3 regions of the Marinitoga sp. 38H-ov genome follow, and region 1 is predicted to be linked to each of the others. Evidence: riboswitches for the same ligand, from Rfam matches in the RefSeq annotation. Region 1 holds a riboswitch; each other region holds the start of a gene.

Region 1 (3,296 bases):
ATGGAACAGCAGCTTATATTGCTGCAGGCAATGGTGGGCTAGCTATAGTTGACATCTCTGATCTTTCAAATCCTGTATTATTAGGAACACTAAGTACTATTGAAGCTAAAGATGTTGCTGTTGATGGAAATTATGCTTATGTTGCTGCTGGAGAAAACGGCGTTTATAAAATAGATGTAAGTGATAAAACAAATCCTAGTGAGGTTACTTCATATAATACATTAGGTTTTGCAGAAGGTATAGATGTTCAAGGAGAATATGTATTTGTTGCTGATGGATCAAATGGATTAGTTAAATTAAAAAAGGATACATTGTCTTATGAAGGAGTTTATAATACAGCAGGTTATGCAAAAGGTATATCCGTTGACGGTGGTACTGGATTTATTGGTGACGATTATAATGGATTAAATATCATTGATGTAAATAATTTATCATTACTTGGTTCTTTAGATAATGGCTCCGTTGCTAGAGATGTTGATATAGCAGAAAATCAATATATAATAGTAGCTGATGGTGACAATGGCGTTAAGATTTATGATGCTGGGGCAAATTTTGTGAATATTACTAATCCTACACTCATTAAAACTATAAAAACACCTGGTTATGCAAGATCTGTTAAATATGTTAAACATGATGATGGTGGAGGTAATGAAGAATATTTAATTTATGTTGCAAATGGTCCTAAAGGCATTTCTGTAATTAATGCTGATGATAGTGACAATGATACTCCATTTGAGAATGCTGCTGATATTGACATGATTAATTTTGGTACACCATCATCTCCAAAATATAATATTGATACTGACGGCTATGTTTATGATGTTTATCCATATGCTGTAGATGGAACCTTTGATATTTCTGGTAATGAATATCTATATGTAGCAGATGGTTTAGGTGGTTTATTAGTATATGATATAAAAGATCAAACTAATGCAAGAGAACCTGTATTTAAGAAAAAGTTCGACACTAAAGGAGTAGCTATGGCTATAGGTTATGATGATGATTATGATGGTTCAGGTAATCCTGCATTGATAGTAGCTGATGGCGATAATGGCATAGTATTACTTGATATAGCAATACCTGATGATCCATCTATCCCAGTTCCATCACATCCAAATTACAATACTTCAGGAACTGCTTTTGATTTATACGTTGATGCTGCAAACAATGATGTTTATGTAGCTGATGGAACTCAAGGATTAAATGTTGTTAATTATTCATATTCAGCTGGACCTCCAATAACAATCACATGGTCTTCAAGAGGTGGAATTAAATTTGATGATGCTATAATTACCGGAATTGAACAAAGAGCAAGTGAATATTATCAACTAGCTGCTGGAAATAGAGGGGTAGTTGTTATGCGCGTAAATGATCCTACACAATTAACAAATGCTGATGTTTTTGATTCTTCTACTTCAGACAGCGATAGTGATAATAATTATATTGCATCCGAATATAATACTCAAGGTTCATGTTATTCTACTATTTATAAGAACGTTACAAATGACTATACCTTAGTAGCAGATGGTGAAAATGGTTTAGTAATATTAAGCGATACTGGTGCGCCATATGCTTTTACACTCGAAAAAGATTTAGACTGGATAAACTTTGGAAATATTGCTACAAATTAATTTCAATCCCCGAGAATAATCTCGGGGTTTTTTATATTAATTTCTTATAAGTTTATGGTATAATATATTAGACAATTTAATAAATTCTTTTAAAGTGTAAGGGAAAACGGTGAAAATCCGTTGCGGTCGCGCCACCGTGAGTGGGGACGAAACCAGCATTATGCCACTGGAATTTTCCGGGAAGGAGCTGGAAGTAGAATGATCCACAAGCCGGGAGACCTACTTTAAAAGAATTTGCTCCATCTTCTCGCGAGAGGAAGATGGATATAAATTTTATACAGGAGGGATTATATGAAAAAAGTCATTTTAGCAGTATTATTGGTATTTTCATTATCATTATTTGCATTCCAACCTATAACATTGGTTGATGATTTAGGTAGAGTTGTTGTTTTTGAAAAAGAAGTTGAAAGAATTGTTGTCGCAGCTCCTTCTATATCAGATTATATTGTAAAACTTGGTGCTAAAGATAGGGTTGTCGGAGTTACGGATTATGATAATTACATTACTGACGTTGAAAGAATAGGAAAAATGGTGCCTTTAAATGTGGAAAAAATTATTTCTTTAAATCCTGATGTTGTATTATTAACAGGAGGATTCCAAGAAGGTGAAGTTTCTAAATTAGAAAAATTTGGAATAAAATCATTTGTTGTTAACCCTACCAATTTAAATGAAGTATTTAGAGATTTATCTCTTATTGGAGTAATATTAGGAAAAGAAAAAACAGCTCAAGATTACGCACAAAAATTAAGAGCTAGAATGTTAAATATTGCAAAAAATGCATTTTCTTGGAATGATAAACCAAAAGTTTTATATTTAATGGCATATGGAAGCGTTTCTCAAATGTGGACAAGTGGTACAGGTTCTTTTTTAAATGAAATTATTATATATGCAGGTGGAGTTAATGTTGCTGCTCCGTATTCCGGTAATAATGGTTGGTTTTCTGTAGGTCCTGAATTTGTAATTAAAGAAAACCCAGATATTATATTGGTTCCAGGATATTATCCAGGTGACAAAGGAGCATATGATTTAATAATGAATGCGGAACAATTTAAAGATATAAATGCTGTAAAAAACAAAAAAGTATTTATTATTGATGGCAACAAAGCATCTCTATCAAATACAGAATTAATAGATTTATTAGGAGAGATTAATCAGCTCTTCAGTGAAAATAAATGAAAAAATTAATTTCGGGGAATTTTTCCCCGATTTTTTCCCTTATTATCGGAATTATTTTAATTATTTTATCTATAATATTATTCACATCATTAGGTACAGTAAAAATACCTTTTAATGAGGTTATACTCTCATTTTTAAATAAATCTGATAATGTATTATACAATAGGATAATATTTAACATTAGACTACCAAGAGTTATTGGAACTATACTAATAGGCGCTATTCTTGCAATAGCTGGTAATGATTTTCAAATGATTATTAAAAATCCTCTTGCAGATCCGTTTATTATAGGTATCTCGTCTGGTGCAAGTTTTGGTGCTGTAATGTATACAGCTTTAAAAAGCGTATATGGTATAGATTTACCGTTTGGAATTGAATTTTTTGCTTTTATTTCAGCTTTAATTGCTACTGCTATTACCTTTACTCTTGCTAAAGAAGGAAAAAAGATTCCCGTAGTCTCTTTAATTTTAAGCGGTGTTATTGTAGGGT
Region 2 (3,296 bases), on a different contig from region 1:
AAGCCTTTTCAATACCTTTTATTTCATCATTTCCTCCTACTTCACCAATAACAACAACCTTTTTTATATTTTCTTTCATAATATAATCAAATGCATCTTCTATAGAAGTACCTATAATTGGATCTCCACCTAAACCAATTCCAACTTTTATTCCACTAGAATATAATGATAAATAATTAGAAATTTCATACATTAATGTACCGCTTCTTGAAATAACAGCTATATCTCCTGGTTTAAATGCTCTTTCTGGCATTATACCAATTTTTGATATACCAGGCAAAATTACACCTGGACAATTTGGCCCTATTATTATTACATCATTATCCTTAGATATATTATATATATCTAACATATCTTGTTGAGGTATATGCTCTGTTATAATAATAATTTTTTTTACTCCTGCATTTATCGCTTCAAAAACCGCTTCTTTTGCATATGGAGCAGGAACAAAAACAATTGAAGTATCTACATTATGCTTTTTAACAGCATCGTACATATTATCTAACACTTCAACTCCATTTATATACTTTACACTTTTATTCTTTGAAACACCGCATACTATATTAGTTCCATATTTTAACATCTTTTCAGTATGTAATTTCCCGTATTTTCCTGTTATACCTTGAACACAAACTCTTTCATTTCCATTAATCATTTAAACTCACCACCTTGACTGCATCAGTTATCATACTATACATATCTTCATAATAATTCATATTATTCTCTTTTAATATTTTTTTTGCTATATCTTCATTTGTACCTGTTAATCTTATATACAATTCTATATCTGGGTTATTAGTTTTAAATTCTACTAAAGCCAAAGAAATTTCATCACATTTTGTTATTCCACCAAAAATATTTAATATTATTTTTTTTATTCCATAACTTTTTAATAATTCTAATGCTTGTATAGTTATTCCTTTTTCAGCACCACCACCTAAATCAAGAAAATCTGCTGGATTCCCTCCAGATAATTTTACAGCATCCATAGTTGCCATAACTATACCTGCACCACATCCAATTATCCCGATATCTCCATCTAATTTAACAAAGTGAAATGGATACTCATCTTCAATAAATTCTTTTGCCCATTCTTGTCTAAATATAGCATTATCATCTAAATGTATTACTATATCAAGTGCATATAAATTACCATCAACATCTTCAACTAAAGGGTTTATTTCTAATAACGTTAAATCTTTTTCCCTAAATAATTTCCTTAGATTAGGTAATATTTTTGATATTTTTTGTGGAATCTTGTCATGAAATTCATCAAAATTTGTTTTAATAATACTATCCTTATTATCTTCTATATCAATTCCACCTTTTTCAGAATACAATATACTAATATTCTTTTCTTCTCTGTCTAATATTAAAGAAATATAATATTCTTTTTGTATAGGTATCATTTTTTCTACTAATACTCCATATGGCTTTTCTCCTTTAATCTCCTTTTTCAATAATTCCTTTACCTTTTTCCTAAAATCATCTTCGTCATGTGCAAATAATACTCCTCCAGCCTTCATTCTTCCACCAACTAATACCTGAGATTTTAATACAGCTGGTAAAAACTTAATTTCATAATCTTCCCTAATCAAATATGATTCAGGGACTTTAATACCATAGTCCTTTAGAAAGGATTTGCCAACAAATTCATGAATCTTCATACTACACCTCCTAATATATATAAAAATTTCTCCCATATCGCCCTCGCGAATGGGAATACCTTAGGACTAAAGGTAGGTCTCCCGACTTCTGGATCATTCTACTCCCAACGCCTTCCCAGTTTCCCAGTGGCATTTTGTTGGTTTCGTCCCCAGTTACGGTGGCGGGGCCGTGATGGATTTTCACCATCTTCCCTTGCACCTTTAATCCGGAGGTATTTAATTAAATTTTCCTAAAATGTTTATTGGAATATCTATATTTATATTTTTTAAATTTTCTTCCTTTAAAGTTATTATTGCACATGTTGCTGGTCCAGCACTTTTATATAGATCAATATTATTATTAAATAAATTAAATTCTAAATTCCATATCTTGGATATTTCATTAATCTCATGAAAAATTCCTTTTGAACCCACAGGCACTATTTCATGTAAATAATTACTATTTCTTAAAGTTTTTAATATATCCAATCTAAGAATTTCTTTGCTCTTTAATACCTCTTCTCCTAATTTAGGCAAACCTATTAATACTGCAATGTCATCTTTTTCTGTTTTAAAGTTAATATTTTTTTCTTTAATACCTATAACTGTAATACCTATTCCTGTTTGTATTGTTGGAAAATTCTCTTCTGTACTTCCTGTAATTATTACATCTATATTTATTAAATCAATTGCTCTTCTTATTCCTTTTATAATCTCTTTCCCTGTATTATTCATTTCAACTGATAATGTATTTACAATTGTTATAGGCGTTGCTCCATATGCTATATTTTCACACAATGCTACATGTGCTCCATAATAACCAACAATATCTGGTGAAACTTTTACCACATCCATCTCTTTATTGCCAATAGCACCAGATGAATCACATGATATTATTAGTTCTTTATTTCCTAAATCTACTATTGTTAAATCTCTTACTTTGATTATATTTCCACCTCCGTATATCTATCAAATTTTATATATGAATATTTTTCCATAATATAATTAATTACTCCTCCATGTGTAACTATAATATATCTTTTATTTTTATCTAACTTTGATAAAAATTCATCTATTCTTTTAAAGAATGATGTATAACATTCTCCTTTTGGAAAACAGTATTTCCTATAATCTTCCATCCATAACATATATTCATTATAATATTTTTCTTTTATTTCTTCTATTGTTTTTCCATCAAAAATACCGAAATTTATTTCTTTCATTCTTTCATCAATAATAATTTTATTATTTAATACCTTTGATATTTCTAAAGCTGTGTAATATGCTCTGTACAATGGACTAGAAATTATATAATCAGCATATTTGTTTTTAAATATTTTTTTTAATACATTAATTTGTTTTAATCCATTTTCTGTAATATTATAATTACTCCAACCACTAAATATTCCTCTTATATTCGCTTCTGTTTCAACATGTCTTATTAATATTAACTTCATAATATACCTCTCAATATATATATACTTATTAAATAAAATGTTTGTGATAACTCAATTACTAATCCTATTGTATCCCCTGTCATACCATCTATTTTTTTTATTATTTTTTTAGTTATGAATATAACAAATATATATGATAATATTATTGGTAATAATATATATGGATTAAAAAACATTAATATAGGTGATACTA
Region 3 (3,296 bases), on a different contig from region 1:
ATAATCTCTTTCCTATAATCCCCATAAATGCAACAGGATGTATTTTCTCTGGCGGTTCTTCAAATATTAAATCTAACAATATAGAAAAAATTATTATTTTTAATTCCCTCCTGCTATTTTATATATTTTTTTTAATTCAATATTCTCCCTTACTATATTTGATAATTTGATAATTTCTTTTTCTTGAAATTCTTCATAGTCTTTAATATCATTTATTATATTCATATTTTTATTTTTTAATATTAAATTTAATATATATTTTCTAAATTCACCTGAATTAAAAATTCCATGTATATATGTTCCTATATATTTATTATCAATATTTAAAACGGGAGTATTTATATTACTTTCGCCAATATGAATTTCGTAACCATATATTTCAATTCCTTTATATTTACCTCTAAATTGTTTTGTTATTTTTTTATCTAACATTCTAGTTGTAAAATTAAAAAATCCAAAACCTTTTTCCTTTTGATATTCACCAATCTCTAAGCCATATACATCAATTATCTCCTTTCCCATAATTTGAAATCCTCCACATATTCCAAAAACTATACCTTTAAAACATTTTATTCTTTCAAAGAAACCTTTTTCTTTCATCCATCTTAAATCTCTTATAGTATTTTTACTACCAGGAATTATTATCATATCTGCTTCATCAATTTTATTAATATCCTCAATATACTCTAAATTCACATTTTCATCATAATTAAAAGGTGCAAAATCCGTAAAATTAGAAATGCTGGGAATTTTTATTACGTAAATATTTATTTTTGATTTCTTTATTTTTTTATTTTTCAACGAAGCTCCATCTTCGTCTCCATATTTTATATCTATCCAAGGTATAACTCCTAAAGTTGGAATACCTGTTAATTTTTCTAATTTTAATAAACCAGAATTTAAAAGCTTCTTTTCACCCCTAAATTTATTTATAATAAACCCTTTGATGTAATCCTTTTCATCTTCCATTAAATAATATGTTCCATACAATGAAGCAAAAGCTCCTCCTCTATCTATATCACTAACCAATAAAACATTTGAATTAACATTTTTTGCTACCCACATATTGGAGATATCTTTATCTTTTATATTTATTTCAGCCGGACTTCCAGCTCCTTCTATAATAATCGCATCAAATTTATTACTTAAATAATTAAATGAATCTATTATCACCTTTTTCATTTCTTTTTTATAATTTTCATATTCGCTAAAATGTATTGTCTTATATATTTTCCCCAAAACTATTAATTGAACCATACCATTACCTTGCGGCTTCAAAAGAATAGGATTCATATATACATTAGGTTCTGTTTTTGAAGCTATAGCTTGAATATATTGAGACCACGCAAATTCATTTCCATTAATATCAACATATGAATTTAAAGAAATATTTTGAGCTTTAAATGGAGATACATTTATTCCATCTTCTTTAAATATTCTACATAATGCAGTAACAAAAGTAGTTTTTCCACAATCCGATGAAGTACCTTGAATCATTATTTTCAAAATACCACTCCTCAGTATCTTCCGTTATAATTTTTATATTAATTCTAAAACTAGTGTATTATTTTTTTCTACAGTAGATTTAATACTAAATTTTATTTCTTCATTAAATATAGGTCCATCATATACAAATGTATGAAATTCACCATTTTCACCACAAGCATCTATTCCTATTTTTTTAAATTCTTCAACAAGATCAAAAGATAAATCTTTACCTAAATAATTTTCTATACCTATACCTTTTTTTATAGCAATAATTTTTGCTTTAAATCCTAAATTTAAAAATTCCAAAACTATATCTTCTCTCTCTCTTTGCCATAATGGTTCATATGCAACAACATTTTTTTTACTACATACATTATTCACCCAATCTAAATGCTCCTGAAGATCTATATCTCCAAAAATCCCTATACCCTCTCTCACATATTCTTCTAAAAAATCTAAAAAATTTTTTTCATAATCACCCCATGTACTACATTTAGTTATTAATTTTATATTTAAACTCTTAGATTGTCTTTTCAAAATATTTATATTTAACCCATGTGCTCTAGAATGAATACAATCTTCTGATAACATTGTAAAAATATAATCAATTTTCTTATATTTTTTTATCCCATAATATAATGCTAAAGTAGAATCCTTACCTCCACTCCATGAACTAAAAATTTTCATATTTTACCTCCTTAAATCTAAAACAAATTTTCCACAAAAAGCCCTTAGCTTTCGTGGAATAAATATATCTTATATAGGTATCCCGGCTTCCAGATCACCCTACTTTTCACGCCTTCCCAGTTTCCCAGTGGCATTAAGTGAATTTCGTCCCTGGTTACGGTTGCTGGGCAGCCTTGGACTTTCACCAATGTTCCCTATAATAAGATAATATTTTATTTACTTTTTATTAGATACTATATTATATCAAAAATAATATAAAAAATAAAATTACTCTTTATATATTAACAAATTTTAATTAAAGACAAATATAAATATATAAAAATATGTTTTTAAGGTGATATAATTATATAAGGTTAACTTTTTTATATATACATTAAATTTAGAGGTTGCAATTTAATAATTTTTCTTATGATTTTTTATCTTCTATTTCATTTCCAAATACTGTGAAAATAGGAATATATAGTTTTGAAAACAATCCTGCATATAACAAAATAGCGTAATCTTACCTTTCCGGAAAGAAAACATTATTGTAGTTGATAAACTAATATAGAATTAATAATCAAAGAGAAGACATTAAAACTATTGAGAATCGTAGAAAATGATAAGAAAACTGGAGAATATAGCGAATTAGCTAATTTAGACTATATTTTTATCGGAAAATTATTAAATTTAAGGGCATATTATAAAATTATTGTTAGGCAAAGAAAGTATATTCGTAAGAGATTTAGGATATTTGTATTCTATAAAAAATGGAGAAAATATTTGGATTTTTTCTACACATGTTATTAGAAATGATGAAGTTATATACTTTAGTAGTATTGATAATTATATTTATGCCATTAACGAAAACGGATAAAAACTATGAGATTACTATGCAGGAGATAAATTATTTTATTCAAGTGGAGCTATAAAAAATGGGGTTTTGTATATAGGCGGTGGTTTTACTAATAAATTATATGCAATAAGTATTATATTAGCAGATACTTCATGGCCAAAGTATATGCACGATAATAAAAATAATACGAATTTAAACTATTGAAATAAAATTAATAAAAATTATAAATAAGAATTTTTATCCCTTATAAACTCAACTACTTCATCATAATAAGGAATAGAATCAA

Evidence for each region. A riboswitch is a leader RNA that binds a small molecule or an ion and turns the genes downstream of it on or off. The one in region 1 is predicted to bind cobalamin.
Region 2: another riboswitch for cobalamin. It lies ahead of AS160_RS04980 (ATP-grasp domain-containing protein); the one in region 1 lies ahead of AS160_RS06660 (ABC transporter substrate-binding protein).
Region 3: another riboswitch for cobalamin. It lies ahead of AS160_RS00645 (diphthine--ammonia ligase); the one in region 1 lies ahead of AS160_RS06660 (ABC transporter substrate-binding protein).

The regions. Positions count from the first base shown of each region.
Region 1 is NZ_LNGH01000020.1:16,076-19,371, forward strand. It holds gene AS160_RS06655 (hypothetical protein) at 1-1,631, shown strand, start outside; cobalamin riboswitch at 1,707-1,873, shown strand; gene AS160_RS06660 (ABC transporter substrate-binding protein) at 1,923-2,807, shown strand; gene AS160_RS06665 (iron ABC transporter permease) at 2,804-3,296, shown strand, end outside.
Region 2 is NZ_LNGH01000015.1:1,850-5,145, reverse strand. It holds gene AS160_RS04985 (CoA-binding protein) at 1-655, opposite strand, end outside; gene AS160_RS04980 (ATP-grasp domain-containing protein) at 648-1,667, opposite strand; cobalamin riboswitch at 1,721-1,885, opposite strand; gene AS160_RS04975 (AIR synthase related protein) at 1,884-2,570, opposite strand; gene AS160_RS04970 (histidine phosphatase family protein) at 2,591-3,103, opposite strand; gene cobS (adenosylcobinamide-GDP ribazoletransferase) at 3,100-3,296, opposite strand, start outside.
Region 3 is NZ_LNGH01000002.1:102,142-105,437, forward strand. It holds gene cbiB (adenosylcobinamide-phosphate synthase CbiB) at 1-97, opposite strand, end outside; gene AS160_RS00640 (cobyric acid synthase) at 100-1,497, opposite strand; gene AS160_RS00645 (diphthine--ammonia ligase) at 1,540-2,175, opposite strand; cobalamin riboswitch at 2,230-2,419, opposite strand; gene AS160_RS00650 (PQQ-like beta-propeller repeat protein) at 2,867-3,031, shown strand; gene AS160_RS00655 (carbohydrate kinase) at 3,232-3,296, opposite strand, start outside.